4 regions of the Pseudarthrobacter sp. NPDC058119 genome follow, and region 3 is predicted to be linked to each of the others. Evidence: riboswitches for the same ligand, from Rfam matches in the RefSeq annotation. Region 3 holds a riboswitch; each other region holds the start of a gene.

Region 1 (4,190 bases), on a different contig from region 3:
GTCCTGGACGCGGATGCCCAGGCGGGCCACCTTGTCCATGTAGGCAGGGCCGATGCCGCGGCCGGTAGTGCCAATGGCCCGGCTGCCCAGGAAGCGTTCGGTCACCTTGTCCAGCACCTGGTGGTACGGGGCCACCAAGTGGGCGTTGGCGGATACCCGCAGTTTTGAGGTGTCGGCGCCGCGTGCCTGGAGTCCGTCGATTTCCTGGAAGAGGGCCTCCAGGTTCACCACGCAGCCGTTGCCGATGATGGGAACGGCGTTGGGGCTGAGAATGCCTGCCGGAAGCAGCTTGAGTTCGTACTTTTCACCGCCTACGACGACGGTGTGCCCGGCGTTGTTGCCGCCGTTGGGCTTGACGACGTAGTCAACACGGCCGCCCAGCAGGTCGGTGGCCTTGCCTTTTCCTTCGTCGCCCCACTGGGCTCCTACGATCACAATTGCTGGCATGGGATCCTCCCCCATTCGTTCGGACTGCCCTGGCCCGGCCACCAGGTGGCAGGCCCATGCAGCGCCGTTCATGAGAATGCCCCGAACAGACCGGCCTTCGCATGGGCCGCAGCGCGGCACGGCGAAGCAAGAGTTCCGGGGCTCTTACCACCCAAGTTTAGCCGATAGGGCACTTTGTCCACTGTTGTGGCCCGCCGCGGCCCTTTCTGCCAAAAGGCCGCGGCGGCCGGTGCCGTCTATTCGTCCTCGGCCTCCCCGGCGGGCCGGGACGTCTGCTCGGCGAGCGTGTCCCAGAAGGAGGTGTCGGCGTCGGCAATGGACCCGTCCGCGATGGCTGCGGCCGTGGAGGTCAGCGTGGTGACGGTCTGCTTGATCAGGTAGCCGTTGCTGCGTTGCCCGAGTGCGTAGCCGTCCAGGTAGTGGTCCGACATGCCGCGCATCTCGAAGAGCAGGGTGGCGATGCCGTACTCCACGGAGATGCCATTGCGGCTGATGGTTTCGGCACTGCCGCCCTGGTACTTGCCCAGGTGCCCCCAGCCGGTCGAGTCAACGTTGTTGAAGACCACGGCGCCGAGCTGCTTTGATTTTTCGACGACGGCGGGGTCGGCGTTGGGGGTGGTGGGGTACAGGATGGAACCGGATACCAGCTTGCCGTCGCGTTCGGCCCGGGTGCCCTGGTGGTGCAGGTCGATCATGTAGTCGATCCTGTACTTGCGCATGACGTTGTTGTGCAGCGCCTGGGTCTCCGGCTGGACCTTGGCCACGTGGTCCCGGTTCAGGTCCACGCCCTCGGCGTTGTAGCGGGTGAGGTTGCGGTCCCCCTTGGCAAGGTAGTTATCCAGGGAGAAGTTCACGTCCCCCATGGCCCCGTCCGCATTGAGCATGGGCACCACCAGGATGTTCACGCCTTTGAGGATGTCCGCGGATTTACCGGTCCCCAGGTGCTTGATGAACTCCATGGCGCCCTCGGTGGTGAGCTGCTCGTTGCCGTGCTGCTGGGTCAGGTACAGGATGGTGGGCTTGGCGGGGTCCGAAATGTACTTGACCAGGTGGATATCGCGGCCCTTAACCGTCTGGCCGATCACCTCCAGCTCCATGGCCGGTTGCTTGGCGTCCTGGGCCTTCAGGAACGAGACCATCTGTTCGTACGTGGCGAGCTTGGACGTGGTGATCTGGCCCTTGCCGTCGTAGTTGGGACCTTCGCCCACGGCGTGTGCCAGCGGGGCGGGGCCTGCGACGACGGCCAGTGCCAGGGCGCCGGAGGCGGCAAGGGTCCCGAAATTTGCCAGGGATTTCTTCACAGTGCGTTACCTCTTTCGAGTGCATCGGGGTGCCGCCAGCCGGCTCCATCGCGGCGGCGGCATGTGACACCCAGCCAACCAAGCTTAACGAAACCTGTCAATAAGCTGAACGGAAGCTGTAAGCATGCTGCCGCCGGCTGGGTAACGGCAGGGAGCCCGGCCGGACAGCGGGGCACGACATAAAGCGGCGCAGACTTGCCCCAAGGCGGGTTGCTCGATTTATGTGAGAGTGAACCATCCGGAGCGGCCGAGAGACCTGGCTCGATGACGCCGCAGCAACCACGGTCCAGCAGGATTCCTGCCGGCCGAAGGTGCTACTGCCAGGACCGATGGAAAGGAAGATTCCAGCATGCCCCTGAATACCGACCACATCCGCACCACCCACGCCGGATCGTTGCCCCGCACCCCGGAACTCATCGCCGCCAACGCCGCCAAGGAAACCGACGGCATCACCCCGGAATTCCTGGACCTCCTTGAAACGTCCGTGGTGGACGTGGTCCAGCGCCAGAAGGACCTCGGCATCGACATTCCCAACGACGGCGAATACGGGCACACGATGGCCAACTCCGTGGACTACGGAGCCTGGTGGAACTACTCCTTCGCACGGCTGGGCGGCCTGGAGCCGACCAACGTTGACCGGTGGGCCGACGCCCAGGTGCACCGCTCCTCCCCCGGCAACATTGTCCTGACCTCCTTCCCCGACCGGCGCGACCGGCAGGCGTTCAACGAGGCCTACAACGATCCCTCCTCGGGCATCCTGTCCCACCGCAAGAGCGTGACCCAGCCCAAGATCGCCGGACCGCTGACCTACACGGGCCAGGACCTGGTCGCATCGGACATCAAGAACCTGAAGACCGGCCTCGCCGCCGCCGGGCTGTCGGACGGCTTCGTAGCATCCCTCTCCCCCGGCTCCTGCGCGCGCGTGGCCAACGAGTACTACAAATCCGATGAGGAACTCGTCTACGCCTGCGCCGATGCCATGCGGGAGGAATACAAGGCGATCGTCGACGCAGGCCTCACCGTGCAGCTCGACGATCCGTCCTTGGCCGAGAGCTGGGACCAGATCAACCCCGAGCCCAGCCTGGAGGACTACCTGAAGTTCATCCAGCTGCGCGTCGAAGCCACCAACTGGGCCCTCCGCGACCTGCCCCAGGACCAGATCCGGCTGCATGTCTGCTGGGGTTCCTGGCATGGCCCGCACACCACGGACATCCCGTTCGCCGACATCATCGGCTCCGTGCTGCAGGTCAACGCCGGTGCGTACTCCTTCGAGGCAGCCAACGTCCGCCACGAACACGAATGGCGCGTGTGGGAGGACACCAAGCTCCCCGAGGGAAAGGTCATCATCCCGGGCGTCGTGTCGCATGCCACCAACGTGGTGGAACACCCCGACCTGGTGGCCGACCGCATTGTCCGCTTTGCCGACGTCGTCGGCCGCGAGAACGTCATCGCCTCCACCGACTGCGGCCTGGGCGGCAGGGTGCACCCACAAATCGCCTTCGCCAAGCTGGAGGCCCTCGGCGAGGGCGCGCGCCGCGCCACCAGCCGCCTGTGGTAGTTCGACGCCTGGCGGCATAGCCGCCCCCGGACGTGCCGGTTCCGCGTTCCGCCGTGGCGGATCCGCGGGACCGGCATTTCCGTTCCCGGGGGCTTGGTAAACTGGACAAGGCCGGCCCGGAGTCGGCCCACCCCAATCAACCGCCGCTGATGTGTCGCGCCCCCGCGTGCCCTTTTCCGTGGCGGCAGCAACGCCAATCCCCGCAGGAGAACCAGCACTTCATGACAGCCCTGGCCCCAGAAACATTCCACGAACAGCTCATGAGCCGCCGCTACGAACCCAGCGTTGCAGCCGTCAACGAATTGTGTGATTCCCTGCAGGAGGCCAAGCCCGGAACCGTGGTGCCCTATGTGGACCCGATGCACGACGTTGAGGAATGCCGCATCATCAGCCTGTTCTCCAACATCGGCGAGGCGGATCCGTCCGGATTCATCACGGCCGGGGACCAGGACGCGGCCACCCGCATGCTCGGCATCCAGTGGAAGTTGGGCCTGCGCCCCGAATTCGTCATGCCGTGGAACGTCCACCCCTGGCACATCGCCGGCGAAGCCAACGGCAAGTTCACCCCCGACCAGATCCAGGCAGGCCTGAAGCCACTGCTGAAGTTCCTGGCCCTGGTGCCCCGTGCCTCAGTAATCGTGGCGCACGGAACCGAAGCCAACCGGCTGGCCAACGCACTCCTGAAGACCGAAGTTCCGCTGCTCTGGCGCCGCGGCCTGAAGACCTACAAGGTCCGCTCGCTCAGCGGCCGGGCTTTCGCCGGTTCCCCTGCGCGCCAGGAGGAGTACCTCGAGGACATGCGCGCGGCCTACGCCGACGCCATGGCCCGCACCGGCATCGCCAAACCTTAAGACGAACGACGGCGGGTGGTGACTTTCAATTCG
Region 2 (4,190 bases), on a different contig from region 3:
GGCCACCCCGAACCACGCGTGGCCTCCTTCTGGTGCTGCCTGCGGATGTCCTTCGAATTTACCGCATGGCCGGCGCCGGCCGGCAGCCGCCGTTACGCCGCTTAGTCGTCGAGGCAGGGGGCCGCACCGGCAGTCCCGGGGGTATTGGGCGCCCAGTGCGGGTAGGTGCGGAAGTCGTTGGCGGGCACCCAGCGGCCCGCGTCCACCACGTAGTCCCAGCCGAGTCCCGTGCTTCGCAAAGCCTGGATACCGGCAAGGAGGCGCTCGGCGTCCTCCAGCCGCGAGCCCACGCCGAAACTTGCCCGGAGGGAGCCGGACGGCAGGCCCAGGCGCTTCAGCAGGGGGTGGGCGCAGAAGCGTCCGTCGCGCAGGCCCACCCCGTGCTCTGCGGACAGGTAGGCGGCCACCAGGCCTGCGTCGTAGCCCTCGACCGAAAAGTTGACCACGCCGATGGTGTCGGTTTCCGGGTTGGTGTCCTTGAAGATTTGGTGGACGGTGACGCCGTCGATGCCCTGCAGTCCCTCCACCAGGAAGGAACGGATCGCGGATTCGTGCGCGTGCCACCGGTCCTGGTCGAGTTCGGCGATGACCTGGGTGGCGCGGGCCAGGGTGGCGGCGCCGAGGACGTTCGGCGAGCCCCCCTCGTGGCGTGCCGGGCCGGTGGCCCAGCTGACGCCGTCGAGCTTTGCTTCCTTGACCGCCCCGCCGCCGGCCAGGTGCGGCACGCCGGTGTCCAGCCAGTCCGGGCGTCCCACCAGGACGCCCGCGCCGAAGGGCGCGTACAGCTTGTGGCCGGAAAAGGCGAGGTAGTCGACGTTGTCTGCGGAGATGTCCACCCGGCGGTGCGGCGCCAGCTGGGCCGCGTCCACCACGATCCGGGCGCCGTGCTGGTGGGCCAGCGCTGCCAGGGCCTGGATGGGAAGGATTTCGCCCGTGACGTTGGAGGCGCCGGTGACTGCCAGCAGGCTGACGCCGCCCTGTCCGAGTTCGGCGCGGACGGCGTCAAGGGTGCCGGTGATGGTGTCCGCGGCAACGATGCTGCGGTGCGGGACGCCCTGCCACGGCAGGAGGTTGGCGTGGTGCTCGATGTCCAGATAGAGGACGTCCCCGTCGGGGCGGCCGTCCGTCCGCGGCAGGCAGCCCGCCAGGAGGTTCAGCGAATCAGTGGTGTTGCGGGTGAAGATGACCGAATCGTCCGGCCGGCCGCCCACGAAGTCCCGGACGATGCTGCGTGCATTTTCGTAAACCGAGGTACTGATCTGGGACGCGTAGCCGGCCCCGCGGTGGACGCTGGCGTAGTACGGAAGGATCTCGTTCAGGTAGGCGGAGACAACGGAGAGCGCCGGAGCGGATGCTCCATAGTCGAGGTTCGCGTACCGGATGTGGCCGCCGGAGATCAGTGGGGCCTGGATTTCCGCGCCGGTCACGGCGGCAAGGGGCCGGCCGGCGGCGGCACGGCGCTCGCCGGCAACACCGGCTTCGGCAATGGGCTGGGGGGAGACGGTGGCAGTTGTCACGAAGACCTCACTTGAATACAGGACTCCGGCATACGGAATCCGCGCTTGCCGCATCCACTCCGGACCGGCCTGGTCGTCACCCGGGGCACCCCGCCGCGAATGGAGGGTTGCCGGCCAGCAAACCGGGGTTTTGCGCTGGCACTCGTGACCTGCCTAAAAGCGTAGGACATGGGGCGGTCAGGCTGGAAGCCGCGGCAATTGTTAAGGGCTTTATTACGCAACATCGAATAAATGACGCCGGACACCCCCGTCTGGAGGTGTCCGGCGTCGCAATATTCGTTTATGTGGGCAAACCGTGGCAGTTACAGCAGATCGTCCAGGTACGGGTTGAGGCGGTGCAGCACCTCGGAGTGCAGGATCGAGTTGGTGGCAAGCGCGTTCCCGCCGAACGGTCCGTCCTCGCCCTCCAGGGAGGTGAACCGGCCGCCCGCCTCAACCACGATCGGCACCAGCGCAGCCATGTCGTAGAGGTTGAGCTCCGGTTCGCAGGCGATGTCCACGGAGCCCTCTGCCACCATGCAGTAGGACCAAAAATCGCCATAGGCCCGGGTCCGCCAGACGTCCTCGGTCAACCCGAGGAACTCGTCGAGGTTGCCGCGTTCCTTCCAGCCGCTGAGGCTGGAGTAGGAGAGGGAAGCGTCGGAGAGGGTCGATACGTTGGAGACGCGGAGCCGGGTCGCGGCTGCCAGGGACCTGCCCATGTACGCGCCCATGCCCTTGGCCGCCCACCAGCGCTTGCCGAGGGCCGGGGCGCTGACCACACCCACCACGGGTTCGCCTTCATCTACCAGGGCGATCAGCGTGGCCCAGACCGGCACGCCGCGGACAAAGTTCTTGGTCCCGTCAATCGGATCGATGATCCAGCGCCGCGAACCGTGCCCGGTGCTGCCGAATTCCTCGCCGAGGACGGCATCGCGGGGCCGGGAACGGGAGAGCTGGCCCCGGATGGCTTCCTCTGCCGCCTTGTCGGCATCGGTGACGGGCGTCAGGTCCGGCTTGGTCTCAACATGGAGGTCCAGGGCCTTGAAGCGGCTCATGGTCTGGTCATCCACGGAGTCGGCCAGGACATGGGCCAGGCGCAGGTCATCGTTGTAGCTCGAAGCGGGTTGGATCATGGTTACAAACTACCGTCTGCGGACGCATCTGCCGGGAGAACGCGTCAGTTGACGCTGCCGAGCTCCTTGGTTTCCTGCGCTTCCATGCGCGGATCCGCCCCAAGCAGCCGCCGGAGCGATGCCAGGCGCGCCGGGCCGGTGGGACCCGCGTGTCCGCCTGCCACCCAGTCGTCGAGGCCACAGTCCACCGCAGTCGCAGTGTGCTTGCACCCGCGTTCACAGTTTTCGATGCCGGGGGAGAGGTCCGGGAAGGAGCGCAGGATCCGGTCGGGGTCCACATGTGCCAGGCCGAAGGAACGGATGCCGGGGGTATCAATGATCCAGCTGCCGGCCGGCGCGTCCGCCAGGCGCAGCGCCAGGGCCGACGATGACGTGTGGCGGCCACGGCCCGTGACCGCATTGACTCCGCCCGTGGCCCGCTCGGCCCCGGTCAGTGCGTTCACCATGGTGGACTTTCCTACCCCTGAGTGTCCGAGCATCACGGTGACCTTGCCGTCGAGGTGGGCGCGGAGGTCGGCCACCGCCGCACTGTCCAGCCGGGCAGAGAGGCCGTCATCGGACCGCGCATCGATTCCGGACGCCTGCGCGTCCGCTGTGCGGCTGATGATCACCGGGAATTCCAAGTGCGTGTAATTGGACAGCAGCCCAGCCGGGTCCTTGACGTCGGCCTTGGTGACCAGCAGGATCGGTTCGATTCCGGCATCGTAGGCTGCCACGAGGGCACGGTCGATGAACCCGGTGCGGGGCTCCGGGTTGGCGGCCGCCACGACGATGACCAGTTGGTCTGCGTTGGCCACCACAGCCCGTTCCACGGGGTCAGTGTCGTCGGCGCTGCGGCGCAGGAGGGTGTGGCGGTCCTGGATCTTCACCAGGCGGGCCAGCGTGTCCGGCGCGCCTGACACGTCGCCCACGAGCGAGACGAAGTCGCCTGCAACCACCGGTGACCGGCGGAGTTCGCGGGCCCGCGCGGCGATGACGATGCGCTCGTTATCCGAGTCCTCGCCCACGACTGCCGTGTACCGGCCCCGGTCAACGGTAATGATCCGCCCGGTAACGGCGTCGTCATGGCTGGGCCGGTCTTTGGTGCGCGGGCGGGAACCTTTCTTGCTGGGGCGGATCCGGACGTCGGATTCATCCCAGGAGTCAGTGCTCCGCGCCACTGGCACGCCCTTCCGGCCCCGATGCCCCGGGAGCAGACTGGGCCAGCATGCCCGCCCACAGTTGCGGGAAGTCCGGCAAGGTCTTGGCCGTAGTGGCGATGTCCTCCACCTGGACGCCGCTTACCGAGAGGCCCAGGATTGCCCCGGCGGTGGCCATGCGGTGGTCTGCATAGCTGTGGACGACGCCGGCGTGCAACGGGGAGGGCCGGATGACCAGGCCGTCACTGGTTTCCTCGGCGTCGCCGCCGAGCCGGTTGATCTCCGCGACCAGGGCCGCGAGCCGGTCCGTTTCGTGCCCGCGAAGGTGGGCGATTCCGCTGAGCCGGGAAGGTCCCGTGGCCAGGGCACAGAGTGCCGCCACCGTGGGAGCCAGTTCACTGGTGTCGGCAAAGTCGCCG
Region 3 (4,190 bases):
GAGTGTACGAAATACTCCCCGGTCCAGGCCAAGAGTGTGACTGGTTGTGACTTCCCGGCTTGCTGCCCGCCCCGCCTTACCGCCCGAGTGGAGGCCCGGCGTCGTACTTTGCCCGTCTAGGCGCTCTTCGCAGCCCTGAAGCCTGCTTCCAGGTCGGCGAGGATGTCGTCGATGTGTTCCAGCCCCACGGAAAGCCTGACGAGTCCCGGGTGCACCCCGGCCACAGCCTGCTGCTCCGGGGAGAGCTGGCTGTGGGTGGTCGACGCCGGGTGGATGACCAGGGAGCGCACGTCGCCGATGTTGGCCACATGGGAGTGCAGCTCCAGGGCGTCGACGAAGCGTTTGCCCGCCTCCGCTCCGCCGGCCAGGTTGAAGGCGACGACGGCGCCCGTCCCCTTGGGCCCGTACTTGCGGCCACGCTCGTACCAGGGGCTGGACGGCAGCCCGGCATAGGCGACCGATTCGACGTCGTCCCTTGCCTCAAGCCAGCGCGCCACTTCCGTGGCGTTGGCAACGTGGCGCTCCACCCGCAGGCTCAAAGTCTCCAGGCCCTGGGAAATCAGGAAGGCGTTGAAGGGCGAGACCGCCGAGCCCAGGTCGCGCAGGAGCTGGACCCGCGCCTTGAGGATGTAGGAGAGGTTGGCCCCCAGCGCTCCATCGGCTCCCAGATCGCGGGCGTAGACCAGCCCGTTGTAGGTGGGATCCGGGGTGTTGAAGCCTGGGAACCGTTCCGGGTCCTTGCTGAAATCGAACTTGCCGGAATCGACGATCACGCCGGCGATGGCTGTGCCGTGGCCGCCCAGGTACTTGGTGGCGGAATGGATCACGATGTCCGCGCCCCACTCCAGCGGGCGGATGAGGTACGGGGTGGAGAGGGTGTTGTCCACGATGAGGGGCACGCCGGCCTGGTGGGCGACTTCGGAGATGCCCTCGATGTCCAGGACGTCCTGGCGGGGGTTGGAGACCACTTCACCGAAGAAGAGCTTGGTGTTGGGCTGGACTGCGTTGCGCCACTGGTCCAAGTTGTCGGGGTCCTCCACGAACGTTACGGAGATGCCGAACTTTTTCAGGGTGTGGGCGAACAGGTTATAGGTTCCGCCGTAGAGGCTGGGGCTGGCCACGATGTGGTCGCCGGCCTCCGCGATGTTCAGGACCGCGAACGTTTCAGCGGCCTGGCCGGAACTCAGCAGCAGCGCTGCCAAACCACCTTCGAGGCTGGCGATCCGCTGTTCCACTGCGTCCTGCGTCGGGTTGCCGATGCGGGTGTAGATGGGCGCGAGTTCGGACAGTGCGAAGCGGTTTGCCGCGCTCTCGGCTGTTGGGAACACGAAGGACGTGGTCTGGTAGATGGGCAGGGCACGGGCTCCCGCGGCACTGTCCACTTCCTGGCCAGCGTGGATCTGGCGGGTTTCGAAGGACCAACCGTTGGACATCCAAATCTCCTTTGACATGGGCCCGGCATGCTCACCGGCAGTGCGGGCCGCGCTTGCTGCCGGCTCTTGCCGGACAGCCAGGTCTTCACCCGGGGCACCCCACCGCGGATGGAGGGTTGCCGGCCAGCGAGCCGGGGCTTGGCGCTGGCACTCATGACCTGCGCCAAGTCTAGGAACAGCGTTGTTGTCGTGAACAGGATTGTGACGAACATGGTCTTTTCGGCGGCCTCCCCATGGCCATTGAGTGCGCGCAAATCCAGTAAGGGTACCCTTAGCTGAGAGCCGCATCACAAAGTGCCAAGATGTTGCCATGCGCATGGATCACGTCTCTTACGCCTGTGAACACGACGGCCTCGCGGCCACCACCGAACGAATTGCAACTGCCCTCGGCGTTGAGGCAGTGAAGGGTGGCGTACACCCCCGCTTCGGAACCCGGAATATGATCATCCCCCTGGCCGGCCACAAGTACTTGGAAGTTGTCGAGGTCCTGGACCACCCGGCGTCGGACAAGGCACCCTTCGGGCAGGCTGTCCGCGCCCGCTCCGCTGCCGGTGGCGGCTGGATGGGCTGGTGCGTCGAAGTGGACGACCTCGCCCCCTTCGAGGAACGCCTGGGCCGCGCCGCCGTGAACGGCAATCGCAAGTTCCCGGACGGCCGCGAGCTGGTCTGGAAGCAGATCGGGATCCTGGGCCTCATCGCCGATCCCCAGGTGCCGTACATGCTCAAGTGGGAGGGCGACCCCTCCCTCCACCCGTCCCACGCTTACGAGAGCAACCTCAAGATGAGCTGCCTGACCATCGCCGGTTCCGCCTCGCGCGTCACCGAGTGGCTGGGTGAGCCCGTGGAGAAGCCGCTCGAGGACGTTGCCGTGGAGTGGGTCGCCCCGCACGGTACCCCGGGCATCCTCTCGGTCACCTTTGAGACCGCCAACGGAGCCGTCACCATCTGACCCTCACCCCTTTCCTCCCTGGACCACTTCGGGGAGGTTCCCGGGTTGCGCCCGGGCAAACTTCGGCCGCCATTGGGTGGTGACAACGGCGTCACCACCCAATGGCGGCCGAATCCATTTAAGTGGCTTCCCCCTGCGCGCGGTGATGAGGCGCCGGCGCCGCGAGCACTTTGAATGTCAGTGGGTCGTTGGATGATGTGGGTATGGGAATCGGCGGTGGTGTTGGGGTGGTTTTGGAGGGTGTTCGTGCCTCTGTTGCTGCCCTGGATGCGCTCACTTTTGAGGACCAGAACCTGGACGATGCTGCGTTGACCGCCGTTGGTTCCGGTGTTGATGTGTTGCAGCGGCGGTATGAGATCCGGCTGGAACGGTTGGAGGTTGCAGCCCGGCTGGAGGCACAGCTGGCTGCGGTGAAAGCACGGGATGCTGCCGAGGCCGTTGGGTTCCAGGAGGCGATGACGCCGCCGGATGCCTCCGTTACGGACTGCACTTATGTGCGGATGTCGGTGGTGGAGGAGATCGCCGGGGTCCTGACCATCAACTCCGCGGCTGCGGGGGCGTTGGTGGAGCAGTCACGGCGGGTCTGTTCCCTCCCGCTGGCCTTCGGGGCCCTGGCCGCCGGGGCGATGTCCTGGCAGCACGCCCGCATCATCGCGGACGAAACCGAAGGCCTCGATGGGAGTGGTGCAGCCGCGTTGGTGGCGCACTTCTTCGACCCCGACACACCAAACCCCGCCCGGGGCGCCGCCCCGGGGGACCTCGTTCCGTCCAGGTTCCGGGCCAAGGTCCGCAGCTGGCGGGAACGCCACCACCCCGAATCAATCCAGAAACGCCACGCCAAAGGGGCCGCTGACCGTCGGATGGAATACACCCCCGACACGGACGGCATGGCCTGGCTCTCCCTCTACCTCCCCGGCGATACCGCGTGCGCGATCTGGAACCGCACCACCGCCACCGCCCGCGGCCTCCAAGGCCCCAACGAAGAACGCACCCTCACCCAACTCCGCCCAGACATCGCCGCCTCCCTGCTCCTCGGCGCCGGGCAGGTGCCGGGTGAGGGTTCCACCGGCACCGCCCCGGGCACCCAGGGTGTCACAGGGATCGGGAAGGTCCCTGCCCCGCGGGCCGATGTCCTGGTCACCGTGCCGGTGTTCGCCCTCCTCGGCCTCACCGACGAACCAGCCATGCTGGATGGTTTCGGACCAATCCCGGCGTCCATGGCACGGAAACTCGTCGCCGGCGGCGCCGACTCGTTCTACCGGGTCCTGGTCGACCCAAGGGACGGGACACCCCTGGAAATCGGCCGGAAAAACTACCGGCTCACCGGCCCCATCAAACACTGGATCAGGATGCGCGACACCAAATGCACCTTCCCCGGCTGCACCAACAAAACCCCCGACAACGACACCGACCACCTCCAAGCCTGGGAACACGGCGGCACCACTGATGTCAGCAACCTCGCCCAGCTCTGCCCCAAACACCATCGACTCAAACACCACAGCCAATGGACACCCGGCCCGGCCAACAAGAATGAACCACCCGGCTGGACCTCACCCACCGGCAGGCACTACAAACCAGAACAACAAGACGCAGAACCAACCCACTGGCCACCCGGCATCCTGCCGGCGCACGCTGTTCGAGGTGCCGTTGTGGCGGGGGTTGAATTGGAAGCCTCCGCGCCAGCGGAGGACGCGCTGTGGCGGCAGCTTCTCGCCTCGATGCCACTGTGGCCTGATCCTCCCGTCGAAGAACCGCCAGGCGAGGACGAACCGGACCCCGGCGACCTTTGCCCCACAGATCCCCTCTGG
Region 4 (4,190 bases), on a different contig from region 3:
GAGCAGGCGGCCGGGCGCCAGGTAGGTCCGGCCAAACAGCGCGTCATACATGGTCCGGTAGGCGGCGTCCGGCATGAGCGCCAGGCGGACGTCGTAGTTGTTGGCCAAGTACGGGTTGCCCCAGGACAGGAAGGCCAGGACGAATGCCGCGGCGGTGCAGGCTGCCACCACCCAGGTGTGCGCCGCCAGCCAGGCCACGATACCGCGGCGGTGGTAGCCGACAACCAGGCCCAGTACGAAGAGCACCTGCCATACCAGCAGCGGGAATGAGTCCTCGAACTGGGACGGCAGCAGCCTGAACCTGGTCACCGCGCCTACCGCATACACGGCGAAGGACGCCAGCAACACCCAGATGGCCTTGCCGCGGTTTAGTGCCGCAAGGATCAGGGGACTGACCAGCAGGAGCACCACGTACAGGCCCATGACGTTGAACTGCCAGGGCCCGAACTGCAGCAGCAGGATGGCCGGGAGTACCTGGGGCGGCACGGGGAACTGGAACAGCGATGACATGCCCGCATAGAGGTCGTAGGTCCGGCCGGCGCCGCTGTGTCCGGCGCCGCCGGTTCCCTGGTCCACGAACGTGGTCAGGGCCTCGGTGTGGAAGAAAGGCAGCAGCGACAACAGGAAGACGCCGATCAGCACGGCCAGGGCAGTGACATAAAGCTTCCCGGCCCGGCGGGATGTCAGGTCCACCACCCTGCCGAAATCCTCCTTGGCCTTGGGCCCGTACACCATGCCCACCACCAGGCCGGAGAACAGGACAAACAACTCGGCGCCTGACACGAAGCCCACCGCCTCCTGGGTGAGCAGCTGGAACAGCGAGGCCATGCCCAGGTGGTTGACCACCACGAAGACAATGGCCATTCCCCGCAGCAGGTCCACCCGCGAATCCCTGGCGGAAGGGTCCTGGTAACTCCAGGACGTGGCGGCGTTGATCCGGCGCGGCACCTGCCACAGGGCCACCAGGAGGATGACCATGGCAGCAGCCACAGTCCAGGCGGCGGCACCGGAGAGCGTATTGCTGCGCTCATAGGTGCCTGAGGCCGCCACCTCGGTGACAGGTCCGGCGACCATAGGCGAGGCCTTCAACCGGTCCAGGGCGGCCTTGGCGATGTCCGGGTTGCCGGTAAGCAGCCAGCTGATGCTCGCAACGCCGGTGTCCCGGGTGCTGGTGCGTTCGTCCCACACCACGGCGGCTGTTCCGGCGAACGCGGGCGACGTGGCGGTGGCCACCACCTGGTCCCACCACCCGGTTTTGATCCCGGCCTCGGGCGCCCCGCCGGACGCCGGGCTGTAGAACGCCGAGGTCTGGAGCAGGAAGGGCTTCTTGCGGCCTTCGGCGTAGGTGCCGTAGAAGTTTTCGCTGCCTGAGGCCGTCAGCATGTCTTCGAGTTCACCGGAGTGCGGGAGGGAGTTGACGGCGGCCGCGCCGGCAGTGTCGTCGTGGTAGGCCGCCAGCCCCACCCAGTCCACGGCATCGTCACCCGGGTAGTACGGGGCATAGGCGCTGTCGCTTCCGTTCCAGGTACCGTCGCCATTCGTGTCCAGCAGGGAAAACCCCTCGCTTCCGGGCTGCGGCGCATTCCGGTTGCGTTCGAAGGGATAGTCCTTCCCCAGGTACGGCGCCCACACCATGGTGGCCCGGCCGCCGTCGCCCTTCTTGAACGCTGCCGACACCGCCTGGAACGCCTGCCGGTACACGGCCGGCTGCTGGCCCCAGGCCACCCAGCTGGCATTCATGTCGGGGGCGAACCGGACGAGCAGTTGGCCCTTGAATCCCGACGTCAGGCCTCGCACCAGCGCTGTAAACGCTTCCGCCTCCGCGGTGCCGAGCTGATCCAGCGGCACCGACGGCTTGACCGTGAGCATGGCGTGGGCACCCTTGGCTGCCGTCTGCTGCAGGAAGCCCTCGATGTCGTTCCGCTCTGATTCCCGGTACGGAATGGTGATGTCGTGGCCGAAGAGCGCAGGGCTTGCACCCAGCCGGTCACTGAAGCCCGCGGCGGTATCCTCCCCCCACTCCAGGACCGCCCCCAGCCAGGGTTTGCCCTTGTCCGGAGTGGGTGCAGCCGCCTGTGCCGGGGCCGCCGGGGCCACCACTGCCAGCAAGGCGATCAAAACGGCGGCCAGGAAGGACGCGGCGGAACGCGGACGGTTCCACCGGCTGGCGGCATGGTGGTGCGATACGTGTGCCCGCATGCTGACAAGGACCCCCGGTACTCATTGCTCTGGATACGGGGCGGCGCCCCCGGTAGAACTTTATCGGTCCACAGCCGCCCCTGCCCCGCGTGGCGGGCAGCTCAATGACGGAACATGACGACGGCGGCAATGCGGCTTGGCGCGGCAAGTGTTACGTTTTTGGGGAGTAATGAGTACCGGCGCCAAGCCCTGACTTGCCGGTCGGCAACCCTCCCTTTCGCGGCGGGGTGCCTCAGGTGAATACTCGGCATATCGACCGATTCGAGCTGCAAGCGTGAAAGAAGGAGATCCGTCGTGTCCGACGCGCCCGCCCCTGACGAAAAACTGTCCTACCGCCTGATTACCGGCGCGGACACTCGTGAATTCTGCGAGCGGATCTCCGCCGCACTCGCCGACGGCTACGTACTGCACGGCAGCCCGGCAGCTACTTTCAACGGCACCAGCGTCATCGTGGCGCAGGCAATCGTCCTGCCGTCCGCGATCGCCACGGCCGATGCCGCCGTCGCCACCGCAGTGGACCAGCTCGACGCCGGCCTGGAGGGCGATTTCGACGGCGAGGGCCACGCATGAGCTACGCAGGAGACCTGACGCCGCAGGAAGCATGGGCCAAGCTGGAGCAGGGCGCCATCCTGGTTGACGTCCGCACCGAGGGCGAATGGGCCCACATCGGCATCCCGGACACCAAGGCCACTGACAACGATCCCCTGTTCATCCAGTGGACCTTCCCCGGCGGCATCCCCAATCCCGACTTCGTCAAGGACCTCCAGGCGCAGGCGCCGGAGGATTCCCAGGCGGAACTGCTCTTCCTGTGCCGCTCCGGGCAGCGGTCCATCGCGGCCGCGACTGCCGCCACCCAGGCCGGCTTCACCGCGTACAGCGTGCTGGAGGGCTTCGAAGGCGAGCCGGACCGCTACGGCGAACGCACCGTCAACGGCTGGAAGAACCGCGGCTTCCCCACCAACCTCGGAAAGAACTAAGTGACCTTCAACCCAGACGCCCCCGGCTGGAACCCCGATACGCAGGCAGTCCGCGGAGGCCTGGACCGCTCCAACTTCCAGGAAACGTCCGAGGCCATCTTCCTGAACTCCGGGTTCGTCTACGAATCCGCTGCGGCAGCCGAACGCGCCTTCACCGGCGAGGACGAGCGCTTTGTCTACTCCCGCTACGGCAACCCGTCCGTGGCCACCTTCCAGGAACGGCTTCGACTGCTGGAAGGCACCGAAGCCTGCTTCGCGACGGCGTCGGGCATGTCTGCCGTGTTCACCGCGCTGGGCGCCCTGCTGGCTGCGGGCGACCGCGTGGTGGCTGCCCGTTCGCTGTTCGGTTCTTGCTTTGTGATCCTGAACGAGATCCTGCCACGGTGGGGCGTGGAAACGGTCTTCGTGGACGGTCCGGACCTTGACCAGTGGCGCGAAGCCCTGTCCAAGCCCACCACCGCCGTCTTCTTCGAGTCCCCGTCCAACCCGATGCAGGAAATCGTCGACATCGCCGCCGTCAGTGAGCTGGCGCATGCGGCCGGTGCCACCGTGGTGGCTGACAACGTCTTTGCCACTCCCCTGCTGCAACGCTGCGGGGACCTCGGCGCCGACGTGATCGTCTACTCGGGTACCAAGCACATCGACGGGCAGGGCCGGGTGATGGGCGGCGCCATCCTCGGCACCAAGGAGTTCATCGACGGACCCGTCAAGCAGCTGATGCGCCATACGGGCCCTGCACTGTCCGCATTCAACGCCTGGGTCCTGACCAAGGGCCTGGAAACCATGGGCCTGCGCGTCAACCACTCGTCCGCCACCGCGCTGCGGCTGGCCGAATGGCTGGAGGAACAGCCGGCGGTGGGCTGGGTGAAGTATCCGCTCCTGAAGTCGCACCCGCAGTACGGGCTGGCCGCGAAGCAGATGAGTGCCGGCGGAACGGTCCTGACGTTCGAACTGGCCCCGACCGGCGGCCGTTCGGGCAAGGAAGCAGCCTTCGCCCTCCTGGACGGGCTGCGG

The links. Region 3 has a riboswitch for S-adenosylmethionine ahead of ACFVTD_RS07010 (bifunctional o-acetylhomoserine/o-acetylserine sulfhydrylase). Riboswitches for the same ligand answer to the same signal wherever they lie in the genome.
Region 1: another riboswitch for S-adenosylmethionine. It lies ahead of ACFVTD_RS12335 (cobalamin-independent methionine synthase II family protein); the one in region 3 lies ahead of ACFVTD_RS07010 (bifunctional o-acetylhomoserine/o-acetylserine sulfhydrylase).
Region 2: another riboswitch for S-adenosylmethionine. It lies ahead of ACFVTD_RS00935 (aminotransferase class V-fold PLP-dependent enzyme); the one in region 3 lies ahead of ACFVTD_RS07010 (bifunctional o-acetylhomoserine/o-acetylserine sulfhydrylase).
Region 4: another riboswitch for S-adenosylmethionine. It lies ahead of ACFVTD_RS09455 (DUF1737 domain-containing protein); the one in region 3 lies ahead of ACFVTD_RS07010 (bifunctional o-acetylhomoserine/o-acetylserine sulfhydrylase).

The regions. Positions count from the first base shown of each region.
Region 1 covers NZ_JBHVTN010000005.1:116,985-121,174, reverse strand. Annotated here, with positions in the region: gene ACFVTD_RS12345 (adenylosuccinate synthase) at 1-447, opposite strand, end outside; gene ACFVTD_RS12340 (M14 family zinc carboxypeptidase) at 684-1,748, opposite strand; SAM riboswitch class I at 1,980-2,084, shown strand; gene ACFVTD_RS12335 (cobalamin-independent methionine synthase II family protein) at 2,098-3,306, shown strand; gene ACFVTD_RS12330 (uracil-DNA glycosylase) at 3,528-4,157, shown strand.
Region 2 covers NZ_JBHVTN010000001.1:199,303-203,492, reverse strand. Annotated here, with positions in the region: gene ACFVTD_RS00940 (class I SAM-dependent methyltransferase) at 1-16, opposite strand, end outside; gene ACFVTD_RS00935 (aminotransferase class V-fold PLP-dependent enzyme) at 102-1,517, opposite strand; SAM riboswitch class IV at 1,554-1,667, opposite strand; gene hisN (histidinol-phosphatase) at 1,820-2,632, opposite strand; gene ACFVTD_RS00925 (ribosome small subunit-dependent GTPase A) at 2,677-3,792, opposite strand; gene aroA (3-phosphoshikimate 1-carboxyvinyltransferase) at 3,776-4,190, opposite strand, start outside.
Region 3 covers NZ_JBHVTN010000002.1:453,790-457,979, reverse strand. Annotated here, with positions in the region: gene ACFVTD_RS07010 (bifunctional o-acetylhomoserine/o-acetylserine sulfhydrylase) at 117-1,433, opposite strand; SAM riboswitch class IV at 1,478-1,592, opposite strand; gene ACFVTD_RS07005 (VOC family protein) at 1,744-2,382, shown strand; gene ACFVTD_RS07000 (HNH endonuclease) at 2,586-4,190, shown strand, end outside.
Region 4 covers NZ_JBHVTN010000003.1:331,054-335,243, forward strand. Annotated here, with positions in the region: gene opgC (OpgC domain-containing protein) at 1-2,199, opposite strand, end outside; SAM riboswitch class IV at 2,365-2,480, shown strand; gene ACFVTD_RS09455 (DUF1737 domain-containing protein) at 2,494-2,769, shown strand; gene ACFVTD_RS09460 (rhodanese-like domain-containing protein) at 2,766-3,176, shown strand; gene ACFVTD_RS09465 (O-succinylhomoserine sulfhydrylase) at 3,177-4,190, shown strand, end outside.